Regions from separate parts of the Lactobacillus sp. VURO6/B1 (VP7) genome, predicted to be linked through region 2. Evidence: riboswitches for the same ligand, from Rfam matches in the RefSeq annotation. Region 2 holds a riboswitch; each other region holds the start of a gene.
What was found. A riboswitch is a leader RNA that binds a small molecule or an ion and turns the genes downstream of it on or off. The one in region 2 is predicted to bind thiamine pyrophosphate.
Positions count from the first base shown of each region.

Region 1: linked by a shared signal. The riboswitch ahead of ACZ2M0_RS05800 (ATP-binding cassette domain-containing protein) and the one ahead of ACZ2M0_RS01230 (ECF transporter S component) in region 2 are both predicted to bind thiamine pyrophosphate.
Region 3: linked by a shared signal. The riboswitch ahead of thiM (hydroxyethylthiazole kinase) and the one ahead of ACZ2M0_RS01230 (ECF transporter S component) in region 2 are both predicted to bind thiamine pyrophosphate.

Region 1 is NZ_JBVOWJ010000008.1:55,480-66,271, forward strand. Features, by position in the region: gene ACZ2M0_RS05790 (glycoside hydrolase family 32 protein) at 1-1,264, shown strand, start outside; gene ACZ2M0_RS05795 (energy-coupling factor transporter transmembrane component T family protein) at 1,304-1,957, opposite strand; gene ACZ2M0_RS05800 (ATP-binding cassette domain-containing protein) at 1,967-3,325, opposite strand; TPP riboswitch at 3,365-3,455, opposite strand; gene ACZ2M0_RS05805 (AraC family transcriptional regulator) at 3,597-4,535, shown strand; gene htpX (zinc metalloprotease HtpX) at 4,571-5,467, opposite strand; gene ACZ2M0_RS05815 (LemA family protein) at 5,485-6,045, opposite strand; gene ACZ2M0_RS05820 (SLC13 family permease) at 6,153-7,253, opposite strand; gene ACZ2M0_RS05825 (iron-sulfur cluster biosynthesis family protein) at 7,443-7,802, shown strand; gene ACZ2M0_RS05830 (hypothetical protein) at 7,981-8,121, shown strand; gene ACZ2M0_RS05835 (HNH endonuclease) at 8,242-9,159, shown strand; gene ACZ2M0_RS05840 (BspA family leucine-rich repeat surface protein) at 9,207-10,792, shown strand, end outside.
Region 2 is NZ_JBVOWJ010000002.1:14,382-25,173, forward strand. Features, by position in the region: gene hpt (hypoxanthine phosphoribosyltransferase) at 1-225, opposite strand, end outside; gene ACZ2M0_RS01225 (M42 family metallopeptidase) at 464-1,546, shown strand; TPP riboswitch at 1,648-1,737, shown strand; gene ACZ2M0_RS01230 (ECF transporter S component) at 1,780-2,358, shown strand; gene udk (uridine kinase) at 2,452-3,093, opposite strand; gene ACZ2M0_RS01240 (GntR family transcriptional regulator) at 3,380-4,099, shown strand; gene ACZ2M0_RS01245 (GntR family transcriptional regulator) at 4,102-4,791, shown strand; gene ACZ2M0_RS01250 (PTS sugar transporter subunit IIB) at 4,806-5,276, shown strand; gene ACZ2M0_RS01255 (PTS sugar transporter subunit IIC) at 5,290-6,120, shown strand; gene ACZ2M0_RS01260 (PTS system mannose/fructose/sorbose family transporter subunit IID) at 6,101-6,925, shown strand; gene ACZ2M0_RS01265 (SIS domain-containing protein) at 6,941-8,008, shown strand; gene ACZ2M0_RS01270 (SIS domain-containing protein) at 8,034-9,029, shown strand; gene ACZ2M0_RS01275 (PTS sugar transporter subunit IIA) at 9,045-9,458, shown strand; gene ACZ2M0_RS01280 (hypothetical protein) at 9,884-10,111, shown strand; gene ACZ2M0_RS01285 (PTS sugar transporter subunit IIB) at 10,373-10,708, shown strand; gene ACZ2M0_RS01290 (PTS lactose/cellobiose transporter subunit IIA) at 10,719-10,792, shown strand, end outside.
Region 3 is NZ_JBVOWJ010000005.1:33,914-44,705, reverse strand. Features, by position in the region: gene ACZ2M0_RS03740 (LiaF transmembrane domain-containing protein) at 1-142, shown strand, start outside; gene ACZ2M0_RS03735 (hypothetical protein) at 158-493, shown strand; gene ACZ2M0_RS03730 (hypothetical protein) at 519-1,358, shown strand; gene ACZ2M0_RS03725 (LysR family transcriptional regulator) at 1,453-2,184, opposite strand; gene gap (type I glyceraldehyde-3-phosphate dehydrogenase) at 2,289-3,308, shown strand; gene thiE (thiamine phosphate synthase) at 3,411-4,073, opposite strand; gene thiD (bifunctional hydroxymethylpyrimidine kinase/phosphomethylpyrimidine kinase) at 4,087-4,890, opposite strand; gene thiM (hydroxyethylthiazole kinase) at 4,902-5,690, opposite strand; TPP riboswitch at 5,766-5,864, opposite strand; gene tenA (thiaminase II) at 6,081-6,740, shown strand; gene ACZ2M0_RS03695 (hypothetical protein) at 7,235-7,651, shown strand; gene ACZ2M0_RS03690 (hypothetical protein) at 7,790-8,134, opposite strand; gene ACZ2M0_RS03685 (hypothetical protein) at 8,441-8,644, shown strand; gene ACZ2M0_RS03680 (helix-turn-helix domain-containing protein) at 8,814-9,236, shown strand; gene ACZ2M0_RS03675 (Fic/DOC family protein) at 9,229-9,915, shown strand; gene ACZ2M0_RS03670 (hypothetical protein) at 9,933-10,088, shown strand; gene ACZ2M0_RS03665 (hypothetical protein) at 10,072-10,299, shown strand; gene ACZ2M0_RS03660 (hypothetical protein) at 10,296-10,442, shown strand; gene ACZ2M0_RS03655 (type 1 glutamine amidotransferase) at 10,571-10,792, opposite strand, start outside.

The sequences.
Region 1 (10,792 bases), on a different contig from region 2:
AGGACCGATGCATTGGGGACACTATCGCAGTCAAGATTTGATTCACTGGGAAGAACTGCCAATAGCGCTGGCACCAGACAGTCCTGAAGATGACAATGGTTGTTATTCCGGCAGTGCGATTGCAAAAGATGGTCGTTTATATCTGATCTATACTGGCAATCATTATTATGATGTGAATGATCACAGCCGTTTTTGCCAAACGCAAAATGTTGCATACAGTGATGATGGTATTCATTTTACAAAATACAGTGGTAATCCAGTAATTGCCTTACCACCGGCTGATAACTCACAGCACTTTCGTGATCCGAAAGTATGGCAACATGGGGATTCATATTATATTATTGTTGGCAGTCAAGATAAAGCAGGTTTGGGTCGTGCAATTACTTATAAGTCAACTGATTTATTGCACTGGAAATATTTAGGACCAATTGCGGTTTCTCAGGAAAGAGATAATGAAGGATATACGTGGGAGTGTCCAGATCTTTTTTCACTAAATGGGCAAGATGTTCTCTTATGTTCGCCACAGGGAATTGCAGCAAAGGGTAAAAAGTATCTTAATCTTTACCAAACGGGATATTTCATCGGCAAGATGGATTATCACCAAAATCAGTTTGAACACGGAGTGTTTCAAGAACTTGATCATGGCCACGACTTTTACGCGGCGCAAACGATGTTATCACCTGATAATCGGCGCATTGTCTTTGGCTGGCTTGATATGTGGCATGCTGACTTTCCTGAACAGGCTGATGGCTGGTGTGGTGCTTTAACCTTGCCCAGAGAACTAACTTTAAAGAATAATCAGCTATATATGAAGCCGGTTAAAGAATTAAAACAGCTGCGGCAAGAAAAAGTAATTGATGAAAAGTTGATGACTTCGGTAAAGCAGATTAATGTTTCCGATTCGCAGCATTTGGAATTGCTTTTGACAGCTGAAACTGAAAATTGGTCTGGCAGTGATATTAATTTTGTACTCAAAAATGAGCAGGAAAATTTGGTAACACTAACTTGGAACAAAAGGAATAACGAAGTAGTTTTAACTCGAGCTGATAAGCCGGCAGATGATTCTCGACGCTATGGTAGATTAAGACCAAAGTCCAATCTGAAAATCCGGGTATTTATTGATACCAGTTCAATTGAATTTTTCTTAAATGACGGTGAGCTGGTATTTTCAGAACGGTATTATACTTCTGAAAAACCTCAGATTTTCGTCAATGCAGATCAGTCAGTCAAAATAAATGTCACAGGCTATACTATGGCAAAATAAATTAGGCTAAAGAAAAAGTGGACCTGCAGGTCCGCTTTTTTATTTTAAGGTAAATAATGCCAGGTTAACTAAAAACAGAATAACAATCAATTTAAGCCAATCACTTTTTTGAACAGGAACAGGCACGATAACTGAGCGTCGAGCGTTCTCACGGTATCCGTGAGAAGCCATGCCCTGTGCTAAATTTTCTGCCGAATTAAGCGCAACAAGAATAGCTTTAAAATATAAAACAGGTGACCAAAAGCTTAAATAAACACCCCTCATCATGCCGGCAGTGCGTATTTGTTTAACTGCTTCCTTCATTCTGGGAACGATATTAAGAGCTGCTAAAACTCCATAGGCAAACTTACTGGGTAAATGAAAATTCTGCTCAAAAGAACGTGCTAATTCCGTGGCAGTAGTTCCTATTGATACACAGTAGATAGTCAACGTATAGACGTAAATACGACTGGATAAACTCAGTGCATTTTGCAAATTAGGCTGAGGTGCAAACCAATATAAAGTAGCAAAAACCGTAAATGCAGCAATTAAGGGCATTAATAAAGTTAAAAGCAGGTTCTTTACTTTGATATGTTTGTAGATTAGATAAATTATGGTAAAAAAGATGATTAACAGATTAGTTAACAAGCTAGATTTAAGAGATATTTCTATCGAAATAATCAGTGCTAGAAAAAATTTAAAACTGGGATTCATGATCACACCTCATTTATTCACATAGGTTAAATGCTGGTCTTTAAAGATGAGATGGTAGTCACACCAATCTGCCAGATTCCTTAGTTCATGACTAATAATTAAGAGCGTTTGACTGCGTGCTATCTGACTTTCTTTTAATAAAGCCATTACCTTCTTAGCGGAATCTGCATCTAAGCCATTAAGGGGCTCATCAATTAGCAATACATCCTGATCAGAGATTAACATTAGTAAGATTTGCAGTTTCTTTTGTTGCCCGCCAGATAATGAATAAACCACGTGATCGAGCAGTGAATCAAGCTTAAGGGTGGCTAAAGCCTCATTTATTCTGTCATCAGTGAAATAATTGTTGGTTCGTTGCTTTTTGCTTAAATTGATTTCATCCGCAACAGAAACGTTGATAAATTGATCGGTCGCATTTTGAAAAATTTGCCCCACTTTAAGGAGATACCTGCGAGCTGATAATTTACTTATTTCCTGCTTGTGATAGGTTAAACTGCCTGCATATGGGATCATTTTGGTCAGTGCGTTAAAAAGAGACGTTTTGCCAACCCCGTTTGCTCCAGTAATAAGAGTGGTTTTACCAGAAAAGATATTTAAATGTTCCTGCTTTAAAAGTAAGCGATTTTGTGTAATCTCTGTATTTTTGAGTTTAAAACAAATTTCTTTGTCATCGTTAGGGATGGCAAAAGTATAAGAAACGGATTCCGTATTTTTTTGCAGCAGTTTTTCTTTTTCACTAGCAGAAAGTTGTACCAAATCTTTACCTTGAAATTGAAACAGATTATCGCAATGGCCTTCATAGTCAGTTAATACGTGATCACTTAAAATAATTGTTTTCCCTTGATCACGCAGGTGAGCTAATTTAGCAATTAAGAATTTGCGAGCAGCTGGATCACAGCTGGCAAAGGGTTCATCAAGTAAAAAAAGATCGACATTCATCGCAACAAGTACAGCTAAAGCAACTCTTTGCTGCTCGCCGCCAGACATTGTATTAATTTTTTGATCAAGCAAATAATCAATCTGTGTGAACTGAACAGCTTCATTCAAGCGTTTTGTATACTGCGTTTTATTAAGACAAAGATTTTCAAGTGCAAAAATTATTTCTTCTCGCGGTGTTGTCATCGTAAACTGTTCACTGGCATTTTGAAACATCATAGCCGATTTTAGTCCGCCTAAATTAACGCTGCCTCTTAATTGGCCCGCAAACTCAGGATATAAATTTGCTAGAATTTTTAATAATGTAGATTTGCCACAGCCGGTTGGACCAACCAATAGTGAAAGTTCACCAGTGGGAATAGTGAGATTAATATCTGTTAATATTTTATTTTGCTTATCATATGAAAAAGTCAGGTTGTTTAATTTAATCATTTTAGTTACCAAAAAAATCGTCAGGATAAGGCCTGACGATGTAAAATCTTTCGTTTTCCCTTCGCTGGCATTATCCATAGCAGGTTCGACGGGTCTGTTCTCAGCCTCTAGGGCACCCCGATGTTAAATTTATTATACATAAAAGAAAAATAGATGTCTACATACACAAGTATTCTCTCCTTAATCTAAATATCAAAATTCTATTAGTAAGATGAAATTTTGCTATATAATAAATCTATATATTTTAAAATTTGCATAAGAAGGTGAAATAATGGCAGCTGTTAAACTTGAACAATATTTAGCCAGCATTTTGGATTCAACTAAGTCTGACACTAATGAGGTAAGAATCAAACCCAAAAATGATAATTTTGATTTATTTAGAGCGTTTTTGGAAAATCGTAATACTGGGGTTCATCGCTACCAAACTACAGCTTCAACTATATTATATGAAGCTCAGGGCTCGGTAAAAGCCAGAATCAATGATCAGGATTTCTTGCTTAAAGCCGGCAATATCGTATTTTTACAGAGAAAAAGTGATTATGAAATATTGCGGCAGGGAGAAAACGACATATTAGTTAAGTTAGAATTTGACCATAATTTCAAGATGCTGGATTTTCTCGGAAGCTATTCTGCCATGAGTCATCGTGAAAAAAAGGTGTTTAAGGAAATTACTGACGCTTATAATCAAAAACGCTTATTATTTTTGAATAGTACAGCACTGTCTATATCTGCAAACGCACTAAAAAAAGTAATTGATGAATATCTTAATCAGGATCTTTACACCCGTCAGGTAATTTTAGCAGAGTTAAACTTGTTATTAATTGCTGCAGTTAGAAATCAAGATTTAGCGACAGCACCTGTGACCAACCATCAATTTGTTCAAACTGATTTAGAGAATTATATTGATGCGCACTTTACTGACATAACACTTAATGACACTGCTAAACATTTTGGCTTTAATCCTAATTACTTTTCAAGTTTGGTTAAACAAAAAACTGGTAAAAGTTTCGTCGAACATGTTGATGAAAGGCGTATGCAAGAGGCGCGAAATTTGCTTGCCCGACCAGATATTTCCGTAAAAGAAATAATTGCACGTGTAGGTTACAGTGGCAAGTCCTTCTTTTATAAAAAATTTAGTGAATATTATCATGAAACGCCAGTCCAAATGCGGGCCGAATTATTTAGACAGGCAAACATCAACTTAAAATAAAAGGCAACCTTGACTAAAAAGGTTGCTTTATTTTATTACATTTTTTCTAAGCGGCTAATCCTGTCAGCTGTTGGCGGGTGACTGTCAAATAAGTGAGCAAAACTGCGCTTTTTACGTACAGGATCTTCAATATACATGCCGGCACTGCTAGGGTCGGCTTTTTTCATGGGCTCGGAACCGTCAATCTTTTCTAAAGCAGAAATCAGTCCTTGCGGGTTGCGAGTTAATTCTACTGAAGAGGCATCAGCCAGATATTCCCGATTTCGCGATAATGCCATTTGCGCTAAACTGGCACAAATAGGACCCAGAATTAACACAAATACAATAGCCACGATCTTAAAAATGACAACAATAGTACCACCATTGTCGTTATCGCTGTCGCGATCATCGTCAATCCACCAAATATAGCGACTGGCAATACCTGATAAATAAGAAATGACACCAACTAATACTGCGGCAATAGTAGAAACTAAAATATCATAGTTTCTAATGTGAGAAATCTCATGACCTAAAACGCCTTCCAGTTCTTCGCGGTTCATCATGTCAAGTAAGCCCTGAGTAACTGCCACAGCAGAGTGGTTGGGATCGCGTCCAGTCGCAAAAGCATTAGGACTGGGATCATCAATAATAAAAACTCGCGGCATTGGCACCCGACCGACCAGTGCCATATCTTGTACAACGTGCCACAGTTCAGGATTATCTTGCTCTTGGACTTCTTGAGCATGATTAAGACTCATAACCATATTGGCTGGGTTAGGCAGGACAATTAGCATGTAAATCAAGCTAAAAACCACAGCAATAATTAATCCTAAAACAGGACGATCGCCAAAAAGATAACCAAGACCTGCCCCTACAAGTGCCAAAATAATGACAAATAATCCCATAATCCCAACGGTTTTACGTTTATTGCTGGCAATTTGTTGAAATAACATAAAAATTGACCTGGTATTTAAAACTTAACTTTAGGTACTTCTTTTTCAGATTCACTGGTTTGTAAGTAGTCAACTTTCTTAAAGCCGTGAATGTGAGCAACAATATTAGACGGGAAAGTTAACAGCTTTTGGTCGTAAAGTGCAGCAGAAGAATTGTAAAGTTGTCTTGAATAGGCAATTTTGTTTTCAGTGTTAGTTAATTCTTCTTGCAGTTTCAAGAAGTTTTGGTTGGCTTTAAGGTCCGGATAGTTTTCTGATAAGGCAAAAATTGATTTAAGGGCATCAGAAATTTGATTAGAAACCTTTAAGGTTTGGGCGTGATCATCGCTGGGAATATTAGTTAACTGATTACGCAATTGCACAACATTTTCCAATGTTTCTTTTTCATGTTTGGCGTAGCCCTTAGTTGTTTCGACTAGGTTGGGAATCAAGTCGTTACGCCGCTTCAGTTGTACATCAATCTGACTCCAAGATTCATCGGTGTATACTTTGGCTTTTTGTAAACTGTTGTAAACTGTAATATAAAGTGCAATTAATAAAACAACAATAATTACAATTACCCAAGTTAAACTGTTCATAGTATTCCTCCTTATATGTATCTCTTAATTATAACTGATTAAGAACCTTTTGAATATAAAAAAGAAGCTTATACTATCTTTCATTAGCAAAGCTTTACTATTGTGTCTTAAATTAATAAAAGTCCCCAGCCCACAATGGTTAAAACAATTAGACCGATGAACTGCATTACAGACCATTTCTTGAAAAATTCTCCCCTTGAAACTGTCGCATTTTGAGTAAAAGTTTTTAAGACCAGCATATTGGCCATTGAACCGATAGGAGAGCCAAAGCCGCCAATGTTAGAACCTAAAAATAACGCTTCAGCGTAAGGAGTAAACTTACCGACTAAAATAGTTGCAGGAACATTGCTGATAATCTGACTGGAGATAATCGAAGTGAAGTAGGTTGAGCTTTCCGAATTAATCATCGTATGAATGATGCTGACAATCAGCGGGATCTGTTGAATATCACTAATGAAGATGAAGAAACAGGTAAAGGTTAATAGCAAAGCAAAATCTACTTTAAGCAAAATTCTCGGGTTTATTAATAAGGCTAAGATAATTGCAACAATCATCGGAATTGCAACATTAATCACCTTAAATACCCCTAAGAAAAATAAGGCGAATACTGCTGTAGTAATGATTGTGGGTCTTAAACTGATATTAATCTGTTTAATATCTTGTCTGGGAATTTTTTTACGAGGGATAAAGTAAAAAATAATAAACGTAATGAATAATGCCATTAATAAATAGGGCAAAGACCAGGAGAAAAACTGCAGGGCATTAACAGAATATTTACTGACCAAAAAGATATTATGGGGATTACCCCAAGGAGTAAAAGCAGCCCCAATATTTGCACCCATACCAATTAAAGTGACAGGTAAAATTTGTGGCAAGTTACATCTTTTGGCAATATTTAAATACAGGGGAATCAATGTAAGCGCTGTTATGTCATTGCCAAGAAACATCCCAGCAATAATCGCTAGAAGCGTAAACAAGATGTTTAATTTCTGCATATTGTCGGCAATACTGGTCAGTTTATACGCCAACACGTCCAGAACGTGCAAGTAAGCGTATATTTGAATAATGATTAGCATCGCGGCGACTGAAAAAATCGTATGTAAGTTGATATCCTCAAGCCGCGGTCTAGCAAAAAAAAGACTGATAATCGTTATTACAAAAGTAATCTGCAGGATTTTATCACTAAAAACCTTTTTCAAGACGGTCATAAAATGTCCCCTTTCACAAGTTATAATCATCTATAATCGCTATATACATTTTGACCTTTTTTTCTGTTATACGCAATAATAAATTTTTCATGGTGAAAATCACTTTTACTATAAACATAATTTTTGACACTATAACTTAATATATCCTATACTGAAGAAAATTGCTAAGGATTAGGAGGAAATATTAAAATGAGTAATTCCGAATCAGTTAAAATGAATGTTAAAGCAGGTGCAGCTGATAAAATCAAGAAAAGTGTGAAAGACGGACAAGTTGTTTTGCTTTCATTAAATGACGGTTCCAACAAATATTCTAACATTGCCGGTAGCTGTGCTGCCGGGACTCGTTTTCAATTTGTAGTCTTGGATAAACAAGACCCAGACTTTTCACTTAAAGTTGAAAATAATATTGGCTTGGATTTATACACCAGTCCTGCAGAAATGCAATATTTAGGCAACGATTTGGTAGTAGATGAAAAGAATGCGGCCATTAGTTTAGCCGATGACAGTGGCGTAATTGATGCTGCCATGACAGTTAGTGAAAATAATTAGTGTATTTAACTAATAATATGTACTAAAAAATCACTTTATTTTTAGCGTTCCAAAATGGAGCGCTTTTTATTTTAAATGGTAAAACGTAATGGCTCAATATGAGCAAATCTTGCTTCAAAAAGTCCTAAGTGTTAAACTATATAAGATTTTCGAAAATCTTGAAAGGAAGTATAGTACTATGCGTAAAGGTGAAAATTACAACACTGGTTGTGAACCAAACCAAAGACCTAAGAACAAGAAGAACGGCAAGAAACGTGTTGCGCACGTGGCAGCAGTTGTTGCTTTCTTGAACAAGGCCAAAGCAGACGAAAATAAATAGTTTGTTTTTAAACAAGACTAAAAGGTGGATGAAACTTTCGTCCGCCTTTTTTTATTGCTCTAAATTGAGTAGAATTAGATTAATGATACATACATTTTGCTCTAAGGAGAACGCTTAAAAGTGAAGTTTCAATGCAGTGCGTGTGGATTGCGCATAAATGCCAAACATTTTAAACAAACGGGTCTGATTAATCCTAAACTGACTAGTATTTGCGATCTATGCATTCAAAGAGGAGAAAAGCCGGAAGACTTTGCCAATATTGCGGTTAAAGTTTTTGCGCAATGCTTATTGTTTACTTTTGTAGGAAAAGGTGAAGTCGCAGATAATTCAACATTTTTGGTTGCTAAAAATGACATGCGTAAGCGTTATGAGGCTTTTATTCAGGATTATGATGGCAATGAATTAGCCCAGCAACAACTATCAGCACATGATTTTAATCAGGCAGTAATTGACAGCGAGACAGGTCAAACTGACTTTGTACCCAGCAGCGAATTTACTTTTGCCGAAAATCTAAGTAAATTAGGCTTAACCGTCGACTTTAAGCTCAATGAAGTGGATTACATTGACCGTGAACGCATTCGTGCTAAATATCACTATCGCTGCCAATATTGCGGCAGACGTGGACGTAGCGTCGATCACAAAGACCCGGTTTCACTCTCACATAATAATGATTTTGATAATCTGATTTTATCTTGCACGGAATGCAATCGTATTAAGTCCAACATGCCCTACAAATTATTTGTCAGTTTGAATAATGAAATTCCTGAAGTTAACCAAAAACTGGTCAAATATGAAGACGCTCTTGCTACATTGAAGGGTGAATTTGAGGAAAGACGACGCGAATTAGCCGCTAAAATGCACCTGAAGGGCGTTGTTAATGATCCTGAACTTGACCAGATCCGTAAGCAAAACAAAAAATTGCAGGATGCAATTGATAGCTTGGAGAGCGATTATTCTGACTTGCGTTCTTTGCGCGAGCAGCATTTTATGACTGGCTGGAAACTAGCGCAAGTAAACGCAAAAGAAGATATTATTTAACTTTTAAAAGGCTTACAATGAAATTAAGAGGAAAAGGAGGTCAGAAAATGAAGTTAACTAAATTCAAGCAAAATATTTTAGCAAAAATGGGTATCAGTATGGCTGCCATAGTCTTGGGCATGATGAGTGGCGCTAATCTGGTGCAAAATGTTTTGGCAGCTTCTGCAACACCTGCTGCTAAAGATCAAACTGCAAAAATAACACTGAATGCACCCAGTACTAGCAATAATCAGCTGGGCTTTTGGACTGGCACTGATGGCAGCTGCACGTGGCAATATGATGTCCTTACCAATACGCTGACTGTTAGCGGCGCTAAAGGAGCACAATTGTCAAGCACACCTTTTACTAAAGAATTCAAATGGGCTGGAAGTATTGAACATATCGTTTTTGAAAATCCGTTTAAGTTACCTGCAAATTCAAAAGAAAAATTTGCTAATTTGAGATATTTGTCTGATATTAAGGGTTTAGAGAACGCTGATACCAGTGAGGTAACCGATATGTCTGGTTTATTTGCCGGTGATATGAACCTTAATAGTTTAGATATTAGTAATTTTGATACCGGTAAAGTTACAGATATGAGTAACATGTTCTTTAAATTAGGTATGGATAATGCTACTGCTACAGCAATAGATTTGAGTAAATTGAATACCGCAAATGTAACCACTATGAACAGCATGTTTGCGGCGGCCAATTTTAAAAAGCTGGATTTAAAAAACTTTAATACTAGCAAAGTAACCGATATGGCAAATATGTTTTCCAGTTCCAAGGCAGAAACGATTAATGTAGATAGCTTTGATACCAGTAAAGTACAAAATATGAGCGGAATGTTCAATAATTGCCTGATTAAACAGCTCGACTGCTCAGGCTTTAATACCAAAAACGTCACGGACATGAGCAGCATGTTTTCTCATAGTGAGAACATAACAACTCTAAACTTGAACAATTTTAATACTATTAATGTCCAAAATATGAAAACTATGTTTTTTGGGGATGCAAATTTGACCAGTTTGGATTTGAGTAATTTTGATACTAGTAAAGTAACTAATATGTCAGGCATGTTTTCAAACGATACAGCATTAAAACAGCTTAATTTAACGGGCTGGAATACTGCCAATGTTACTGATATGAGCACTATGTTTGCCGGATTAAAGAATATCGTCAGTTTAAATATTAAGCACTTTAATACCGGCAAGGTGACTGATATGTATAGCATGTTTAGCGATGCTGAAAATTTAACTGATTTTGATATTAGTCATTTTGATACCAGCAAGGTGACTAACACCAGCTATATGTTTTCTGGTATGAAAAAAATTACCAGCTTAGATTTAAGTCATTTTAATACTAAGTCTAATACGACTTTGTTTGGCATGTTTAGTGATGATGACAACTTAAAAACGGTTAATTTGAAAGGCTGGAATACCAAACGGGTCAGGAGTATGAGTCGCATGTTTAAAAATGACCCGCAGCTGGTCAATATTAATTTAAGTCATCTTAAAACTAATAGTCTCACTGAAGCATATGAGATGTTTAAAAATGATCGGAGTCTCCAAACTGTTGATTTACATAATTGGAACACCCGTAAATTAACTGAAGTAAGTGAGATGTTCGCTCAATGTCCTAATCTTACTAATGT
Region 2 (10,792 bases):
ATAACTGGAAACATCCAGAAAATCAATTTCTGCTTTAACATCCATTTCTCTGACTAAATCGGTTAAGAAGAAGATGGCACCTTTAAGAGCCCCGACAATTAGTGGCTTTTTACCAGCATAATCGGTGGTAAGTTGCTTTCCTAATTTGACACACATCTGGTGAATGTCATCTTCACTAAACAATTTATGATCAATAATATTATTAATATTGTCGTTTTTTGGCATTTATCTACCCTTCATTTAAAACAATTATAATTCCTAATATTTTCGATTATATCATTTTTTGAGCAAAAAAACAGATTATTTTGGACTGTTTTAAGTAATTAAGGTGTAAATTACGTACAAAAAGTATATATATTACTAAAAGCAGTAAGATTATTTACGGACTTATTTATTTTTTAAACTTGTAATGCAAGTTTTTGGTAAAATTAAAGAATAAGATATTTAAGTGAAAGGTAAAAAAATGGATAAACAACAAGAAATAAAAATGCTCAAAGACTTTTCCGATGCCAATTCTACTTCGGGCTTTGAAGAAGAATTTGTTAAATTGTTTACTGAAACAGTTCGTGATTTTGCTAATGTTAAAGTTGATGGCATGCTCAATGTATATGCAACTAAGAAAGAAAATAAAAAAGATCAGCCGGTAATTCAATTAGATGCTCATTCAGACTCAGTTGGCTTTATTACACAGGCTGTTCGTCCTAATGGAATGATTAAATTCGTACCATTGGGTGGCTGGGTCAAATACAATATTCCTGCTTTACGCGTTAAAATAAAAAATCGTGCGGGTGAGTATGTGCCCGGAGTAGTTGCTACTAAGCCCCCACACTTTATGACTGCTGCTGAAAAAAATAATGTACCAGATGTGGCTGACATGTCTATTGATGTTGGTTCCAGTTCTCGAGCTGAAACTATTAATGATTATCAAATTGATACTGGCTGTCCAATTTTTGTGGATGTTAAATGTGAATACAATGAAAAATCTGGTTTGTTCTTTGGCAAAGATTTTGATGACCGTTTTGGCGCAGCAGCTATGGCAGATGTCCTGGACAATTTAAAGGGCGAACAATGTGATTTTAACGTTGTAGCTGCACTTTCAAGCCAGGAAGAAGTGGGCTTGCGGGGTGCATATGTCACAGCCAGAGCTGTAAGACCTGATTTAGCTATCGTTTTGGAATCATGTCCTGCTGATGATACTTTTACCCCAGAATGGCTATCCCAAACTGGATTAAAGCGAGGTCCAATGCTTCGTGACATGGATACATCGTTTTTACCTAATCCTAAATTTCAACAGTATGCTTGCGAATTGGCTGATAAGAATAAAATTCCGTACACTCGTTCAGTTCGTACTGGTGGTGGCCAGGATGGTGCTGCCATTTATTATGAAAACGGAGCACCTACTATTGTGATTGGCATCCCGGTGCGCTATGAGCATTCGCCGTATTGCTTTAGTGCTTATTCTGACTTTAAAGCGTCTGTAGATCTGACCCTTGCTATCATTCGTGATCTTACTAAAGAAAAACTAGCGAGTTTTAGTCAGTTTTAAAAATAATTGTTCTTTTGCATAGAGCAGAAAAAACTACTGAGGTGACCTTAAATTTAGGGTCACTTCAATAGTTAAAATGTGCTATACTAGTAAAAATGAATATCAGTCACTAGGGGTGCCAAATAGCTGAGAAATACCCTCTGAACCTGAACGGGACAATACCTGCGTTAGGGAAGTGTTAAATTTAGTTACTAAAGATGCTCCTAATGACTTATAAAGTTAGGAGTATTTTTATGTTTACAAGGTCTTCAAAATGGAATGTGAAGTCAATTATTTTAATCGCGCTGATTGGTATCATTATGGGCGTAATTTATACTTATGGTTTTAACTGGGCTTTTAATCTAGTTAAGATGCTCTTGGTACCCACAGGTTTTGCACCGGTGACGGATACTGTGTTTTCTGGTTTATGGCTTATGGCGGGACCACTGGCAATGTACTTTGTTCCCACAGCTGGTTCTGGAACAATCGGTGAACTGCTGGCATCAATTGTTGAAATGGCAATTGGTGGGCAGTGGGGAGCTACTACCATTCTTTCAGGAGTCATTCAGGGTGCGACTAATGAAATTGGCTTTTTTCCTAAAAAAGAGCGTTACCAAAAATTCACCTGGAAAAGCGTATTAACTGGTGCATTCTTTGCTTCATTTGGCTGTTTCATTCCATCATATATTTTATATGGTTGGAGTAAATTCAGTATGCAGGTTCAAATAGTGATGTTCATTACTAACATCATTTCTGCGTTAGTTTTCGATGGCGTTTTAGTGAAATTAATTACGAATTTATTTGACAATGCTTTAAAACCTAAAGTTGATTAAATACGCAAAAAGGAGTAATGCCAGTAATGCATTTTGTACTTGAGCCCCAAAAGTTGTCCAACTTTTGGGGCTCAAGTACGTTTACTCCCTTTTTTATTGCTCTTTTTTACTTAAAATAGAATGAACTTTAGTAGTCAGCATATCAATAGCCACATCATTTTTGCCACCTTCTGGGACAATGATGTCAGCATAACGCTTAGTAGGTTCAATAAATTGATGATACATTGGCTTAACGGTACTCAAATACTGGTGAATTACAGATTCAATAGAGCGGCCCCTTTCATTTAAGTCCCGTTCTAAGCGCCTAATAAAACGAATATCGTCGTCTGTGTCAACGTACACTTTAATATCCATTAAATCGCGAATCTCTTTGTTAGCTAAAACCAGAATTCCTTCAAGGATAATAATATCGGCAGGTTCCTTGTGAATCGTTTTTTGGCTGCGATTATGTTCTTTAAAGTCATAAACGGGCATCTCAATTGGCTTGTATGCCAGCAAATCACGTAGTTGCTTTTCTAGTAATGGTACGTCAAAGGCATCGGGATGATCATAATTGATCTTCATTCTTTTAGCCATGGGGATACCGGTATTATCTTTATAGTAAGAGTCCTGCGTCATAATCAGGACATGTTCGTTTTCCTGCATTTGTGCAACAATTTTTTGAGCAATTGTGGTTTTTCCACTGCCTGAGCCACCAGTAATTCCGATCACGACAGGCCTTTCTAGTCTCGACATTATGCCACTCCTTTTTAACCCTTAAATATTTTACTTTACTTTGCCGGTAATTACCAACAGTTAAGGCAAATTCGACTATTAAAGCGCCTTCAGACAGATAAAAATGCGGATTAAATAAAAAAACATTGACAAGATAAGTGGAAGCGATTACTATAAATCTGGTACCAAAAATAATAAAGGTATATTTTAAAACATTAATATCCTTGAATTTAGCCCTTTAAAACGGGAGTTTTTTAAAAAAAGAAGCAAAAAAATAAGATAATGATACCAGAATGAAGACGATATCATGGAATTTAAAGAAAGAACTGCTGCAGTACAAGTACAAGAATACTTAGAATTTTTAATCCACTTTAAAAAAGTGAGTGAATTACCTTCGCAACGGGAAATATCAGAAAAATTACAAGTTAGTCGTAATGCAGTTAAGCATGCTCTAGACAGGCTTAAAGATGAAGGCCAAATACAAGCCAAAGAACGAACGGGAATAATTTCTAACAAGAAAATTGACATTAATATGCTGGGCATGGACTCAATGACAACTGAACTTAAGAATAAAACTGTCAAAATCGAGCACTTGGCAACCACCATTGAAAAAATGCCTGGGAGATTAAAGGATTTTTTTAATGCACCTGAAGGACTGGCTATCAAGATTGCACGAATTAGGTTTGTCAAAGATATTCCTTTAACCTATGAAATAACATATTTTAATCAAACAGATTTTACCAGACTGGCAAATATTGATTTTACTAATAAGTCACTTTATGAGGTACTGGAAAAAGAATATCAAATCAGGCCAACCTATGGTAGAGAGAGTATCGGTTGCTTTTTGGCTGATGAGAAAATAAGCACCCTGTTGCAGGTCAAAAAGGGGACTCCTCTCTATCAAGTAAACAGCTTTAATTATCAAGACGACGATTTTCCAATTGAGAGTACTACCCAATATTTATTAGGAAATAAATTTAAATATCATTTTAATGCCAATAATATTTATGATTATCAAGAGGATTAGTTTTGCTTTTTAAAGAAATATATGCTGATTTGGATCAAAAAATTAATAATGGTGGATATCCTCCTGGCAGCACGCTGCCAAATGAAGCTGAATTGCAAAAAAAATATGATGTTAGTAGAACCACAATTAGAAAGGCTGTTAATAAATTGGTAGCTGAAAATAAGGTTGTGCGTAAAAAAGGAAGTGGTTTATTTGTTGCTCCAATAATTTCAAAGCAAAATATTTTGGAAATGACAGGCATTATTAGGCCGTTATATTTGGAGTCAGCGGACAAAATAAAATTTAAGGATACTTACTTAAGGCTAGTTGGTTCATATTATGCTGCAGTTTTTAATGTGAGCTCACAGGAGTTATTATATGATATTTCTTTTACAGCGGAAATTAAGGGTGAAATTACCTGCGAACATTTACTTTTGCTTTTAGATAACTTTCCGGGATTTGATTCAAATTGCTTAAAAGTAATGTCAATTATTGAAGCGGTCAATACCGGTACACAGAAGCCGGATGATGTTTACCAAGACTTTCAGTTAATTAAAGCAACAGAAGAAATTAGTAAGCAATTTCATATACAGGAAAAAGATCCTGTGTTTAAAATTACGAACCTGTTTTCAACTAGACAGGGTAAAATTGTAGCCCTAGAGTACAGACTGCAGGATGCTGTAAAAACAAGGTACTCAATAGATTTTAGTTAATGGAGGAAAGAAAAATGATTAAACTAGTGCGAGTTGACCATCGCTTGGTCCATGGGCAGGTAGCTGTTTCCTGGTTTAATAGTTTAGACGTTAATACGATATTTGTAGTAAATGATGATGTTGCCCATGATAATTTTCGTAAATCGGCCATCAGATTGGCAAAACCGGAAAAGTCTAAACTGGTAATGAAGTCTGTAGCAGACAGTATTAAAGCAATTAATTCTGGGGTAACCGATAAATATAAAATGTTAATCGTAGTGGAATCGGTTGCTGACGCTGTTGAATTAATTAAAGGAACTGGAGACAAAATAACGAGCCTTAATCTTGGTGGCACTAAGCCCAGAGAGGGAACAGAAAACTACTCTAAAACAATTAATTTAACTGCAGAGGAGGCTAATGAATTAGCTCAGTTGCAGCAAAAGGGAGTAGATATCTGGATTCAGCAGGTACCTAATGATGAGAAACAGGAATTTCATAAAAAATGATTGGAGGTAAATAATGAATGTATATTTAACCGCAATTATTTTGGCTTTAATTGCGATGATGGGTAATGGTGAATACTTTGTTGGTTCATCCATGCTGTCAAGGCCACTTGTAACCTGTACGTTAACTGGCTTGGTGTTGGGTAACCTGCATCAGGGCATTATTATGGGGGCAACTTTAGAGTTAGCCTTTGTTGGTTCATTTTCTATTGGTGCGGCAATTCCCCCAGAAATAATTTCCGGTAGTGTTTTGGGAACTGCATTTGCCATTGGAGCGGGCAAGAGTACCGCGGTTGCTTTAACCTTGGGTATTCCAATTGCATCACTGGTTTTGGTAATCAAAAATTTATGTTTTATTTTCATATTACCATTCTTCGTTCACCGCGCTGATAAATATGCTGAAGAAGCTGACGGCAGTGGTGTAAGTAGGATGAACGTTTTGGGCGGTTTTTTCTCGGTTAACTTGCCAATAGGTTTAGTAGTTGGTATTTCTTATATTTTAGGCAGTCCAGTAATTAAAGCAATTTTAGCAGTCATTCCCCAATTTATTATTAATGGCTTGGGAATTGCCACAGGGCTTCTGCCAGCATATGGTTTTGCTCTGCTGCTTAAAATGATGGTCAACAAAAATAATGTCACTTTCTTTATTATTGGTTTTGCCTTGGCAGTCTATCTCAAGGTATCAGTAACTGGCGTAGCCATTTTCGGCGCATGTTTGGCCCTTATTTTAACCGGCTATTCCGCTTTCAAAGGCCAACCGTTAGTAAATACTGCTGCTAATTCTAATAATACAAGCGAAAAAGATTCAGATGATGGAGGCATAGATTATGAAGATGAAGAATTCTAAGTTACTCACCAGAAAAGATTTAATGAAAACATTCTGGCGGTCGTTCACGATGGAATGGGCTTGGAATTATGAACGCCAAATGAATCTTGGTTATGCCTACTCTATGGTTCCGGCTTTACGAAAGATCTATGGTAAAAACAAGGAAAAATTAAAGGACGCTTATAAGCGGCACCTTGAGTTTTATAATGTTACGCCTTGGCTCAGTACTTTTCCTTTGGGTATTTCAATTGCGATGGAGGAGCAAAACGAACTTGATCCTGATTTTGATGCAGCTTCAATCAATAACATTAAAGTTGCTTTAATGGGACCTTTGAGTGGTATCGGTGATTCATTCTTTTGGGGTACGTTAAGGGTTATTGCTACAGGAATTGGTACTTCTCTGGCAATGCAAGGTAATATTTTAGGACCAATTTTGTTCTTGTTGATCTTTAATATTCCGGCCATTATCACTAGATACTACGGTTTGTTTATTGGCTACAATATCGGTTCCTCCTTTATCGATAAAGTGCAAAAGACAGGTTTAATGGATAAGCTAACCTATGGCGCTTCTGTTTTAGGACTTGCTGTTGTCGGGGCTATGGTTGCGACCATGGTAACGTTAAAAATGCCTTTGAAGATTGGCAGTGGTGCTGAAGCAACCACCGTCCAAAAAATTTGTGATGGCATTGTTCCCGGTATTTTGCCACTATTGTTTACATTCTTTATTTTCTGGCTTGATAAAAAAGGTTGGAAATCACAATATATATTGTTGCTAATAGCAGCAATCGGAATATTTGGTGCCTGGTCAGGACTGCTGGGTCAGTAACTAAAGGAGATTCTTGTGAAAAGTATAGAAGATTATGTCCACTTAGAACCAAAATACTATGAAGCAGTTTTGCAAAATTATGACGATTTGTTTGCTAAGCAGATAGCACAAATAAATAACGATATTACTAATGTTGTTATTTATGCCACTGGTTCAAGCTCTAATGCCGCATATGGGGCATTGCCGTTTATGAGTAATATTTTAAAAATGCCTGTAAAAATTGAAGAGCCGTCTATAGCGGAAAACTATTTGCTTCATGTTGAGCAAAATTCTTTATGTATTGCAATATCTCAAGGAGGTCACAGCTATTCTGTAGTAAAAATTATTCAGCGATTACAAGATGCCGGTAATACAGTCTTTGCTTTAACCAGTGAACTTGATAGTCCAGTTGGCCAGGTTTGTCATCACGTTTTAGATATGGGAATGCCAGTTGAAGAAATGCCTTATGTCAGTGCTGGCTATAGCGTAGAAATTTTAGATTTAATGTTGTTAGCAATGTTAATTGCACAAAAAACAGGCAAGCTTTCGGCTGTAGAATTTACACCAATTTTAGCTGAAATAAAAAATATAGTTCAGAAGATGCCTGAAGTAATTAAGCGGGCAAGTAGTTGGGTTGAAAATAACATTAGTAAATTTGCCACCGCGAAGAGATTAGTTTTTATCGGTTACGGTGCAGCTTATGGTGTCAGCCGCGAAGGTGAAACCAAGACGACTGAAGCAGTTCGTATTAGTGCTTGGGGAAAAGAACTGGAAGAATACATGCACGGTCCTTATTTGGGGTTGAACCCGGATGACTTTATCATTTGTTTAGACCCGATGGGAAAATTACACGACAGAATGGCGCTTTTAAAGCGGTTCTTAAATAAGCATGTTAAAAATGTCTACACAATATATGCAGGTAAAGATGAAAATTCAACAGCTGACAACCTCAGTCTAGGTATTACAACAAGCGAACTTTTGGCTTCTTTATTTATGACTGTACCGATTCACTTGCTAGCCTATAAGTTATCACAAGTGAAGAAGATAGATTTGCAACATTCTGCGTACCCGGATTTTGATCAGATAACAGCTTCAAAAATATAATAATTTTAAAAAAGAGGAAGAAAAAATGCGTAAATTTAACAAGCAAAAATTAATTGATAGTATGACTGGTGCCCTAAAACTGCGGAGCCAAATTAAAGATGTGATTGATCCACTATTTAAAAAAGGCATAACCAATATTTGCTGGCTGGGAATCGGTGGCACCTATGCTTCGGGGATGCAGGCTAATATCCACATGAAAGAAAAAAGTGGTTTAGAAACTTTTTATCAAAATGCCGCTGAATATAATGTAACTGGTAATAAACGTATTACCGACAAGACCTTGGTGGTAATTTCCTCAGTTACTGGAAATACCAAAGAAATGGTTGATGCAGTTAAAAACTTAAACCAAGTTGGTGCAATCATTTTAGGTTTTATGGACGACCCACACGCTAAATTAGCTTCAATGCTAACGTATTGTATTTCTTATCCTGAAAATGAACAGTTAAAATTCTTCATGGTCGGAGACCGCTTAATGTATTTGAATGGCGAATTTCCAGATTATGATAAATTTTATCAAGAAATGGACCAACATTTTGCGAAAGACATTGCTGATATTGAAGAAAATGCGGATGATTTTGCCCAAAAATTTGCCGAGAAACACCATGACGATGAAATTCACTATTTTGTCGGTGCCGGCAATCAATGGGGTGCAACTTATTCATATGCAATGTGCTATTGGGAAGAACAACACTGGATTAGAACGCGCGCAGTAGAAGCAGCAGAATTTTTCCATGGGATGTTTGAAATTGTTGACCGTGATACACCAGTTACCGTCTATGTCGGTGAAGATAGTCAACGGCCATTAAGCGAACGTGTTGCTAAATTTTTACCAGAAATTTGTGGTAACTATACTATTATTGATTCTAAAGACTATGATCTGCCAGGCTTTTCTGAAAAATATCGTGGCACCTTGTCGCCGTTTGTCTTCCATGCTATTAATAACAGAATTGACGTTCATATTGAGCATATTAACCGTCATCCGATGGATATTCGCCGTTACTACCGCTGTTTAGATTATTAATTATAGTGTGATTATATGGTTGGAGTAATTATTTGTACACATGGTAATTCAGCACCTGAATTATTAAAGTCAGCAGAAATGATTTGTGGTAAACAAGTTAACTGCCAAACAGTGAGTTTCACAGAGGGTGAATCTTTAGAACAATTAAAGTCTGAAATAAGTGAAAAAATAAGTAAGCTAAAAGGGTCAGCTTTTTGTTTAACAGATTTAAAGGGAGGGACTCCTTTTAACACGCTGGTCAGCTTACTAAAGAGCAATCCGGAAATGGAAATTATCACGGGTGTTAATATTCCCATGTTGCTGGAACTGTTCATCAATCGCAATCAGTTAGAGAAAGAAAAGCTGCTATCAGCAATAATAGAAGCAGGTAAAACTGGAGTTTATCGCTACCAAGATGTCGAACCATCTGCTGATGACGAAGAATTTTAAATAAGAGAGTATAGCAGTCAATGCTATACTTTTTTATTAAAAGCTTTATAATGAATAAAATATAAGGATGAAAAGACTTTTTCAATATTAAAGAGGGCGAAAAAATGACTAACTTTTTGGCTAATATGATCTTTAAAAAACGATAAGGGGATCATATTAATTTTGCGAGCAATTTTTGAGTTAGTGAGTAGCTATAAATATACTAGAAATATTTTACGCAAGGGCACCAATAATGGCTATTCAATTCTAACAATTGCCGGTTCATTCTTTTTTTAACTTATTTATACAAATTGGCGGCTTCATTTGTCTCTTTGATCATTTTAAATTTAAAGTTAAAAACATGATAAAATTTTAGCCACTTTAATTTCGAAAGGTGGTAAAATTACTTTATAATATAGTAATGTAATTTAAAAGAGGGTGTTAAAATGACAAACTTTTTAACAAGTGCAGCATTTTTAATGATCATTGCTGTGATTATGATGGCTTTAGGGTCTTATCAAATAGTTAATAGTGTCGTTTATATCCGTGGCATTTTACATAAGGGCACTAATAACGGTTTTATGCCAGTGGCAATGTGGACTTCTCTAATTATTGGTTTGGCATTGTTAATTATTGGTATAGCTGGAAGTGTGATGGCTTTTAGGGGATTTTAACTAATTTTCTAAAAGTTCATAGGAATTATTACTTTGACAGATTTTCAAAAGAAACATTTGAACTATATTATATTAATATTCGTGGTAGTAAAAGTTTTGACAAAGCCACGAATATTTTTCTTTTAATCATAAACATAAGGTATAATAAAAGTTTTTTTATATAATATAAAAATTAATAGATATATTAGTAAGCGCTATTTTAAACGTGCTATAATAGAGAATATTAATATTAGGATACATTTTTAGGAGGAAAGTATTATTATGGCAGAACAAACTATTATGCTTAACTGCAGTGCCGGAATGAGTACATCTTTATTAGTTACCAAGATGCAACAAGCAGCAAAGGATCAGGGTATTGATGCACATATTTTTGCGTGTCCAGCATCAGAAGCTTCACAACACATTGAACAAGATCATCCCGACTGTGTGTTGCTTGGGCCGCAAATTCGTTATATGGAAGACGACTTTAAGAATAAAGTCCAAGGTCAAGGAAAAGAAGGCAATGATATTCCTCTTGGAGTTATTGATATGCGTGCCTATGGCATGATGGATGGTAAAAAGGTTTTACAACAAGCTGAAGACTTAATTAACGGATAAGGGGATTATAATGGCGGAAAAAGAAGCGGCTGAACAAAAAGAACAAGAAACTTTAGAAGCAGCCATGGGACTTATTGCCAACGG
Region 3 (10,792 bases), on a different contig from region 2:
AACTTCATGGAGAGTCAATAGTGATAACTTAGACTTAGCTCTGGGAGAATTAGATATTAATGACGAATCTACCGGTGACGGTCCTACATTAATGCTAACTGGGCATTTCAGCATGGGTGATGTGGAAGTTAATTATATTTAACTTGGAGAAAATAAAATGGTTAATTTAAAACAATTACATGATTATGTCAAAGAAAATTATGAAGCCGGAAACTATAAAGATGCCGAAAAAGCGTATAAAAAATGGCATGATACCCATGATTATACCTATCATGCAGCAAAAACTGCTGTGAAAAAGAGTTCTCTCAGTGATTATCAAATGGGTTATGAACAAGCCAAAAAGGACTATGCAGAGAGTCATTCTTTCAAGGCTTTTCCTAAAAAAGGTGTTAACTTAGTTAATCGTGTTACCCAGAATAAAGCAATTGAAATAGAACGCTACATTGACGGCTACAATGATGCCAAAGCCAAAATTTTACGGGCGAAAAAATAATAGCCCATAAAGGAGATTATTAATTATGTATGGCTCATTATTAGCCAATGTAAGTCCAGATAGAAAAATTAAGGAAGCTGTAGAACAATTTCCTCAACATACACAAGCCTATTATCTCGAAAATAAGCCAGTCGGGTTAATGACCTGTTGGCAAAATGCTTTTCACCCTTATTCCTTAAATTTTGCGGGCTATCTTGCACCTAGATTAACCAGCGGTGAACAAATGCAGGTTTATGAGCAAATATTGACGGATTTAACGGCAAAAGCCCAAAAAAATCACCAAAACGCATTAATTACTTATGATTATGCACCGCAGTTACTCTTTAATGCTATTGGTCAAAAAAATGGTTTTAAATTAATCAGAACTACTGTAGAACCCCAGATGCCCTTGAAAAGGGCACTGAAAAATATTCTGATAGATACTGATTTGCAGATGGTCACTCTACATGAAATAAAAAAAGATTCTGTAATGATGAATAAGCTGGCACAAGTGAGTTTCTCTGATTATCAAAAAAATCATTTAGCAAATCCGGTTGCAAAGATACCTCTTAGTGAGTGGAGCAAAACCATTTTCACTGATCAACTTGAACACGCTCCCTTAGCACTAATTGCTGCTGGACAAATTAAGGCTTATTGCTTTTCTTTTGAGGATGCCCCTCAAGAATTGACTTTAGGATGGATGGGTGCTGTTAAGCCTAATTTATTAGACCAATTGCAACAGCAATTGCTAAATTGGGCACAAGCAAAGTATCAAACTTTAAGTGGTGAATTTGATTCTACAGACCCATTAGCAACGCGGACTTACAGAAAGTATGCGTTTAATCTGTGTCCAGTTTATGAAACGTATTTAAAAAAATTAGATTAGAAATTTAAAAAGGCGCCTTTATGCAAATTGATATAACCCCCAAATTTGTCCTAATTTTAGGGTTCACATCAAATAATGACGTCTTTTTACTTGTCTATAATTGATAGCGGTAAAAATAATAGGGGATATTCCAACTTTGCGAATTAGCTGCAACTAAATCATCATTCATTAAGTATTTAGGCAATAATGCAGTTGCCTGACCTTTTTTGACTAGCTCTAAAATCATTTCTAGTGAATCAATTTCAGTGACGCTGTTTTTATTCTGCGTTAATTTGAGAGTCAAGTTACGAAACGGACAATTTATGTCTGCGTTTATGGCAACCGGTACTCTTTTATTTTCCTGCTTTTTGCCTTTTAAAAAACAGGCTTGTAAATGACTTTTCTTGATTAACGAATATTGGGGTAAAGTGATCGGAGTAAAGGCCCAGACCATGTCATAGGGATGCTTAGTCAATAATTCTTGAATTTCATTAGTACTTTTAATGATGACTTCATAATGATCAACTGCAAACTGTTTCTTTTGGGTAATAATATAGCCAAAAAGCAATTCGGAGATTAAAACTTTTGGTTTGTTACTGGTTAAAGCGTCTTTTAAATTTTGATAGTTTTGTAGTGCCTTAGTCGCAAAATAATACATTTTTTGTCCATTTTTAGTTGGTCTGACTCCTAAATTAGAACGCACAAAAAGCGGAGTTCTCATTTCTCGCTCCAATGCTTTGAGCCTGGCCGTAATATTGGACTGAGTGTAGCCCAATTTCAGTGCCGCTTTATTAAGCGATCTAGTTTCATAAATTGTTTGGTAAATATATAAATCGTTAAAATTCATAATACTCCATATCATTAAAAGTGATAACCCTATTATAATCTCGGATTATGCAAGGTGAATTAATTTTAATATACTAATTTTGTAATCTAAAGGGGGAACTTATTATGACTACAAAAATTGGTATTAATGGTTTTGGTCGTATTGGTCGGCTCGCTTTACGGCGAATTTATGAAGTGGCCAGTAACGACATTGAAATTGTCGCAATCAACGACTTAACCTCACCAGCTATGTTAGCACATTTATTAAAATATGATACTGCGCATGGTCAATTTAATCATGAAGTAACTGCTACAACTAATAGTATTGTAATTGATGGTAAAAATATTCCGGTTTATGCGGAAAAAGATGCTAGTCAAATTCCGTGGGTTAAAAACGACGGGGTTAAAATAGTACTTGAATGTACCGGATTTTACACTTCAACTGCAAAATCACAGGCTCACCTTGATGCCGGTGTTAAAAGAGTATTAATTTCTGCTCCTGCAGGCAATATGAAAACAATTGTTTATAGCGTAAATGATGATCAATTAACTGACTCTGATCAAATTATTTCCGCAGGCTCATGTACCACCAATTGCTTGGCACCACTAGCTCAGGCAATGAACGATGAATTTGGCATTCAGGTGGGAATTATGTCTACAACGCATGCCTACACAGCTTCACAGATGTTACAGGATGGCCCTGATCGTGGTGGCAACGTCCGTAATGCTCGTGCCGCTGTCGCTAATGTTATTCCGCATTCAACCGGGGCAGCTAAAGCTATTGGCCTAGTTATACCTGAATTGGATGGCAAACTTACGGGTATTGCACAAAGAGTTCCGGTTATTTCTGGTTCAATTACTGAACTAGCCGCTATTTTGGGAGAGAAAGTTACGGCTGAAGAATTTAACGCTAGAATTAAAAAGCATACCGAAGGCAATGCCTCTTTTGGCTATAATGACGATCAAATTGTGTCATCAGATATTATTGGCACTGAATTTGGTTCGGTATTTGATCCAACTCTGACTCAGGTTGAAACTGGTGATAATGGTGCACAATTAGTTAAAGGCTACGCCTGGTATGATAATGAGTCCGGCTTTGTAGCCCAAATGATTAGAACACTGCAAAAGATTGCCCAACTTGATTAATTTCAAAATTTTACTGCTATTTTAATAAATTAAAAACTGTATATCATCAATAAAAAAATGGTTCTGCCAAGTGCAGAATCATTTTTATTTCTTTAAAATATGCTAGTCATTTTTCACCCATGGCGCTGTGAGCATTTGACTGACAGTCTGCTTAATATCTTTGCTTTGAGCAATCATTGAGATTACTGCAGCACCAGCTGCCTTAGTTTTAGCAATTGCGCTTAAGTCGCTAGCGGTAATCCCGCCAATAGCAACAATTGGCCGGGTTGTGCTTTTGACCAGTTGGTTTAAGCCGTTAATACCAATTTCGGGGTCGGCATCACTTTTAGATTGGGTGGCATAAATTGGGCCACTGCCATAATAATCAATTCCGCTGATTTTATTGGCTTGTTCAACTTGCGTTAAATTCGAACAGGAATAGCCAATAATCATTTGAGCGCCAACTTCTTTAATGACCTGTCTGATTTCTTCATCGCTTTGCCCAACATGAACGCCTTCGGCATGAACTTGTTGAGCTAGCTGAACATCATCGTCAATGAAGAAAGGCACGTGATACGTTTGACACAATTGGTGCAGCTTTTGCGCCATAGGGAGTCTCTCGGCTTCACTTAAAGTTGAATTAGGTCCCTTGTCTCGAAATTGAAAAGCAGTAATACCTGCAGCAAGTGCTTCTGCGACTATGCCCGGTAATGTTTTACCTTCTGGAACGTCTTGACTGCCACAAATAAAGTAAGCATGTAAAAAATCAGTGTTAAAGTCTTTCATTATTTCTCCTAAATTACTGAGCCCAATGATTTAAAGGGCCGTGACCATGACCAACTTGAATAGTTTCTTTAATAGTTTTAGTAACGTACTTTTTAGTAATTTTAATTGCTGACGGTAAACTTTGACCTAAAGCCAGCTGAGCCGTAATTACTGCAGCTAACGTGTCACCGGTGCCATGGGTGCGCTCGGTATGTATCCTGGAACTGCTGACCCAAAGATCAGAACCATCAGCAAATAAAGCATAATCTTTTACTTGTTCGCTACTTGCATGACCGCCTTTAATTAGCACATTTTTAACTCCCATATCTTGTAATTTATGAGCTAATTCTGGATATTGGGCTTGATCTTGTACCTTGATGCCAGTTAAAGTCTCCGCTTCTGGTAAGTTAGGTGTTATAAGATCGGCTAAAGGCAGTAGTTCATTTTTAACAGTGGCAACAGCATCTTGACTTAATAATGGAGCCCCACCCTTAGCAACCATCACTGGATCTATGGTAACAGGGCCAAAGTCATACTTTTGCAAATTAAGTGCGACTTGGTGAACATGAGCTGCATCACCTAACATTCCCGTTTTACAAGCACGGATGTGGAAATCTTCTGCCAGAGAGGCGAATTGGGCATCGATCATTTCTAAGGGAAGTAAAAAAGATTTTTGTACACCTAAAGTGTTTTGTGCTGTCACTGCTACTACTACAGCTGTACCAAATACTTTTTGCATTTGAAAAGTTTTTAAGTCAGCCATGATTCCAGCACCACCACCTGAATCAGTGCCGGCAATAGTTAAAACTTGGGGAAAAGAATTAATTTTTTCTGTCATCATAAAGCTCCTTAATCAAAATCAGCAATTTGTTCAATATCTGCAACTTTTACTTTATACAAATAATCCATGAGATACATGCCAAAAGTAGCAGGTCCGACATTGGGATGATCTTTAACTACTAATTGACCGGCGCAACTGAAAACTAAAGCACCTATTTGAGCTGCTTCAAAAGGATCGGCAGCAACAGCTGTAAAAGCTGTGACAATACTGGTTAACATATCTCCTGAGCCGACATGTGTTTTAAAAAGGGGTGAGCCGTTATGGACGTGGGCTATTCTTTTACCGTCGCTGATTGTGTCTGTAGGTCCGCTCGCAATGACTGTGCAACGATATTTTTGAGCAGTTTTAGCAGTAATTTCATCAATATCACCAGAACCGGAGCCTGCATCAATCCCCTTTGAGCTCCAATCAAAGCCACCTAAGGCAGCGATCTCACCAATATTGCCGCGAATAATACTGGTATGAAAATCCCATAAAAGTTTATCTGTGATTTTATAACGGTACTCCACGGCGCCAACGGCAACGGGATCAAATACTATGGGTTTATTATATTGGCGCGCTAAATCTTCCACTTTTTTAATGTGGTTAATTTGCTCTTTAGTTAAACAGCCAATATTAACTGCCACAGCGGCAGCCATCCGCACTATTTCTTCAGCTTCAGCGACTTCATTGCTCATAATTGGTGAAGCACCAATAGCATTAACAGCATTGGCCACATCTTGAACTGTTACAAAATTAGCAATATTGAAAATAACCGGGTTTTCTGCTCGCAATTTGTCTAATAATTTTAACTGCATTTTATTACTCCTAATTTAATATCCTTAGAATTTTTGACTAATAAAAAAACTTTGGCATGCGGAAATGCCAAAGCTTCAGCAGTTTTGACACGTTCCTACGCAAGTATTGACTTACAGGTTCAAAGGGTCTGAAATACTTTCATCTCAGCCAAAAAGGCACCCCTCGTGTTATCGCTTACAATTATAACGGAATTTATTACTGATTACAATAGTAGGTTGATAAAGTTGCTATCTATTATAAACTATAAATGCTGGTACTTTGACTGTTATTAAAAGATTGTGCATAACAGTCAAAAACAGTATAGTGGTTAGAATTTATCTTTAGTAAAATGTAATTAGTAATAATTAACAGTCATTTTACAATATTACTTAACTCGAAGGAGAATATTCATGAATTTTACGGATCGACTGCACGAAGCTGGGAAGGCATTGTGGCATAAAAGTATGGTGCATCCCTTTATTAAGGAATTGCAAAGTGGCGAACTCCCAATTGCAACTTTTAAATTTTATCTGTTGCAGGATCGCTATTATTTAAGAGAATTTAGCAAGTTGCATGAATTAATTGCGGCAAAAACGGATAATCAGGAAGTAAAGGAATTTTTACTAGCAGGGGCGCAAGACTTGAAAGATGTCGAAATATCAGTGCGAGGCCATTTTTTTGAAGAATTAAAAATAACTGCGACTGAAATAACTGCAACTCCGGTGGCTCCGACAGCTTATAACTACGTTAACCATATGCATATGACATTAAATCGATCTGGTGTTAAACCAGCGGTTGCAGCACTTTTACCATGTTACTGGCTCTATCAGGAAATTGGCCAAAAAATGGCAGAAAAGGGCTCACCGGTTTCTTATTATCAGGAATGGATTGATACTTATAATGGCGAATGGTATGGCACCAACGTAGCCAAAATGCTGCATTTAACCAATTCTTTGGCTGAAAGTGCCACTAATGAAGAACTTGAGCAAATGCAAACTGCATTTGTGCGCAGCAGCTATTATGAATTGCAGTTTTGGCAGATGGCTTATGAAAAGCAAGATTGGAAGTAACTTTTGTAAAAACCGCTTTTATTTTATTCTTACTTGTCTTTAGTCAATTTCATAATAAAATTTTGATATTGAACAATGTAATTATTGTTCAAAGTCCCAGGTAAGTGTGCAACTTGGGGAAAGCAAGATATACTTATCTTGTAATAATGTATATTTACTTAATATTATTATATTAATGGTTATTTAGGAATTTCTAAAGTGTGGACTTCTGGCGGCAGCATATATTATGCACTAAAAGTAACTGACCGTAACCCTGTATTTGCTGTCTTTAAATGATTTGGGAAGCTAACAATGCACTACTATGCTAGCGGAAGCATAAAAGCAAGTACCGTCAGTTATAGAGTTGGCGGTATAGGCCGATGCCAAACTTAACCGCAATATTCTCACTCTTGCACTCGTGGGTGATATGGCTAAGCCACTTTAAGCGGTAAAATTGATTGCTTCTTAGGAGATATAATGTTTCCACGCACCGCCTTTTAAATGGAATGATAAAAATGAATGATGAACAATTTTTTAAATTAAGAAAGATACTAGATCTTTTTAAAAATCAAGCTCCGACAGCTATTATTGAAGAGAATGTAAATAGCGTTGAAAATTATAAGGCAGAATCTGCTGATGAGTATAATAGAGCGAAAAGATATCTTGGCGAAAATAATAGTTCGTTTAAATCTTTTCATGTAAGTGTGGCTTCAGCAAAAGATTTCTTGTGTTTATTGAATTTGCTGGGTGCAATACATGCAAATTTTAATATACGTTCAAAGCCCTTTATAATAGAAGGAGAAGAAAATAGTAAGTCGCTAAAAAAAGAGAACGACTATTTTAACAATTGGATGGAGTGTTTTTCAAACTATGAATTTATGATAGTTAATTTTGATGAAACTGCTTTAGACCGGGATCAATATTACGGTTAATTTCATTAATTCATAAAAAGGCAGTAACTGATATGACCCCAAATTTGACCTAAATTTTGGGGTCATATAGCTTAAGCTGCCTTTTTAGTTCAGTTATTTCGCATTGTTAAAATTATTATATTAAAAGCTAATATGCTATTATTCATCAATTTTTTTAATATAAATTAATTTTGCTTTTCTTAATATGCCACGATCTTTAAATAGAAAGCCATAATATCTATTATTAATTTTTCCGCCATAATAAAGCGTATCATAAGATCCTTGATTATCAGTAGTTATTTTAACAGAAGCAATTTTTTTATTATGTAAGCATTTATATGTGTCTAAGTTATATGAATATTTTCTTTCGCCAGCACTAAGATATACGGTTTTTTCTAAAGAATTAATTCTATAATAATGTATAAAGCTTATTCCAATGCCGATAAAGAGAAATGTTAAAATAAATACAGTTATAGTTTTTGTTATTTTTTCATTTTTGCTCATTTTTAATATGTTAGGAAGAGAGAAAAAATTATGAAAACAGAATTTAAAAAATATAAACAGTCATCTTTATTAATAGTAGCCTTAATTATATCACTTTTGGGGCTTTAAGAATTAATACCGTTTTTGCATCAAATGATAATATGCCTGAGATGAATAATACATCGGCAGAGCCTTTTGAGCTTGTTGCAATATATAAAAAATCTGATATAGACTCTAATACTTTTTCTATTATTAAAAATATAGCAACAATTGACAACACAGTGGTTATTGAGGTCAAAGGTGACGATGTAACTCTCATTAAAATATATGGAAAATAAAGATATTCCTGAATTAGCCTACAACAAAAAAATCATTCCTTTTGTAAACAATCAAATTAAAAAAATTGCAATTTTGACCACTACACCCCAATTCAGCAATTTACAGCCTGCCAAAACTATTGGTAAAGATTGGAACGATGTGCTAGTTAATAGTAAAAAACAAGAAAATTCTACTAAGCGGAGATACAATTAAATAAAGACAAAACAGATAGTGTTGTGATTTCCAATAAGCAGGTAATACAATCCACAGGTATAGAACTTGAATAGCACTACTTTAAAATCTAATATCGCTTTTTACCATATATCACTATAAAAGTGATTAAATATGGTATAATATAAGTAAAGATATTGGAGGCTTTAAAATGAGTGCAACAATCGTTAAACTACTCAAAAGCAAAAATATAAGCGTCGCTAAAGTCGCTGAGGCCAGCAACGTCCCACTTAGTACTTTAAGAAACTCAATTGTTAAACCAATTGAGACCTGGTCAATTAGGGTCCTTAATGCCTTTGCAATCGCACTTAAAGAGAAGCCAGGAGATTTACTCAATATGCTAGAAACACAACCATATATTTTAGATATAAACGATGAAACGCAGACTATCCAAGGCGTTTTCATTGCTAATAAAGAAATTTACCAACAAATTAGAACTGTCGTGGAAGTCAACCACCTGGAAGGGTGGAATCCTACAGAATCAGATATCCAGGAATTGCTTGATGAAGCTATCCAGCCTGACCCAGTAGTAGCTGAGCGCTTTGAAGAAATTTGGGGCAAGGATAATGAGTGATTGGATTAGTGAAACCTTGTATTCAAATGGCGTCCTAAAAAATAAGCTCCATATCCATGACCCAAAGGAGTTAGAGAAAAAGGAATATGAGCTATCCGCTCGGAATGCTTTGTTCTTGTTGCAAAAAAAGCCCCAAATAAACGATATCGGAGACCTTAAGAAGGTACATCAATTCTTATTTGGTGAACTATACGATTGGGCCGGTAAATATCGCCCCGGCAATTTCAATAAAAACGGGTATGAGTTTTTTGATCATACCAGATTCGATTTTGCCGAAAAAGATATTAATAATATGCTGCACAAGCACCCCGCGAGAAAGCCTTTGGCTAACAAAGACTATGCTGAGCTGCTAGACGCAATTAATTTCATGCACCCGTTTAGAGAGGGCAACGGCCGTAGTTGCAAAGTTTTTCTTTCTGCATACGCGGCTAATCATGGCCAAGTAATTGACTATCCGCGAAGAAACAAAGAGATGATTGAAGCGCAAAATGAAGCTAATGTTGACAAAATTGCTAAACTAATTAAAGTCGAAAACACACCCAGCCGCAATCGAGCGTTCCAAGTACTACAAAGTGCTGGAAAGACACTTAGCCAAGCTGAACTTGCCCAAAAACACGCTGAACAACAGGAAAAAGAGCAGCGGGGGCTTGATCGTGACGATAGCCTTGGATTAGATTAGAAAGCAGGATAAATCAATTGAAGTATGAAGACAAGTTCAGACTAACGCCTGAAGAAAATAGACGCTTTGCCAAAACTAATTTAACCAAATTAGTCTTCACGAACTCACGCTTTGAAGGCCTGACTACCACTATGCCACAGACCCAGACAATCATTGATGGGTCTGGGTGTTGAGGGCATTCCAATCGATGATATTAATATTATCGTTCAATTGAAGCGCGGCTGGCAGTTTGCCATCAACGAAAAAATGCCCCTAGACTTAAACTTCGAAAAGAAGCTTAATAAGATTGTTGCCCGCGATACGGCTGCCTTTCCAGGATATTTGCGTAATGGATCAGGCGGTGTAGCAACTTACCGGGGCGAGTTTAGTTTGAACCGCCTATGATTGAAGAGGGCCAGGAACAGGAATATTTAAAGCAGCTGCTAGCCAGTGATAGTACTGCCACCGATAAGGCACTGACCCTGATGTATCACAATATGCGCCAGCAAATGTTCTACGATGGTAACAAGCGAACTGCTCCAACCTGATAGTTCTGCCAAAGATGAAAGACTTTAATTTTATCTTGCTTAGACAATTTAGACATAAAAATATGACCTGCGAAATTGTCTTAATTCGGGGGTCATATCATTTACTACGCCTAGAAGCTTTTTTGTAATTAATTTGTTTTAGCTGCTATTCGCTCATCATGCCATTCAAGAATCATCTTTACTATGGCGTTAGCGACATTCAAGTTTTTTAACAACGGCCCGTGAGAATAGGTACCAATGAAATTGCGATAACGCAGGCCTTCAACGTGGTCTTGCGGGTTGTTGCCGTAGCCTTCAATCATTTCCCCTAAGGGATGCAACTTATCCTGATCGTCAAAATAAGTTTGCCC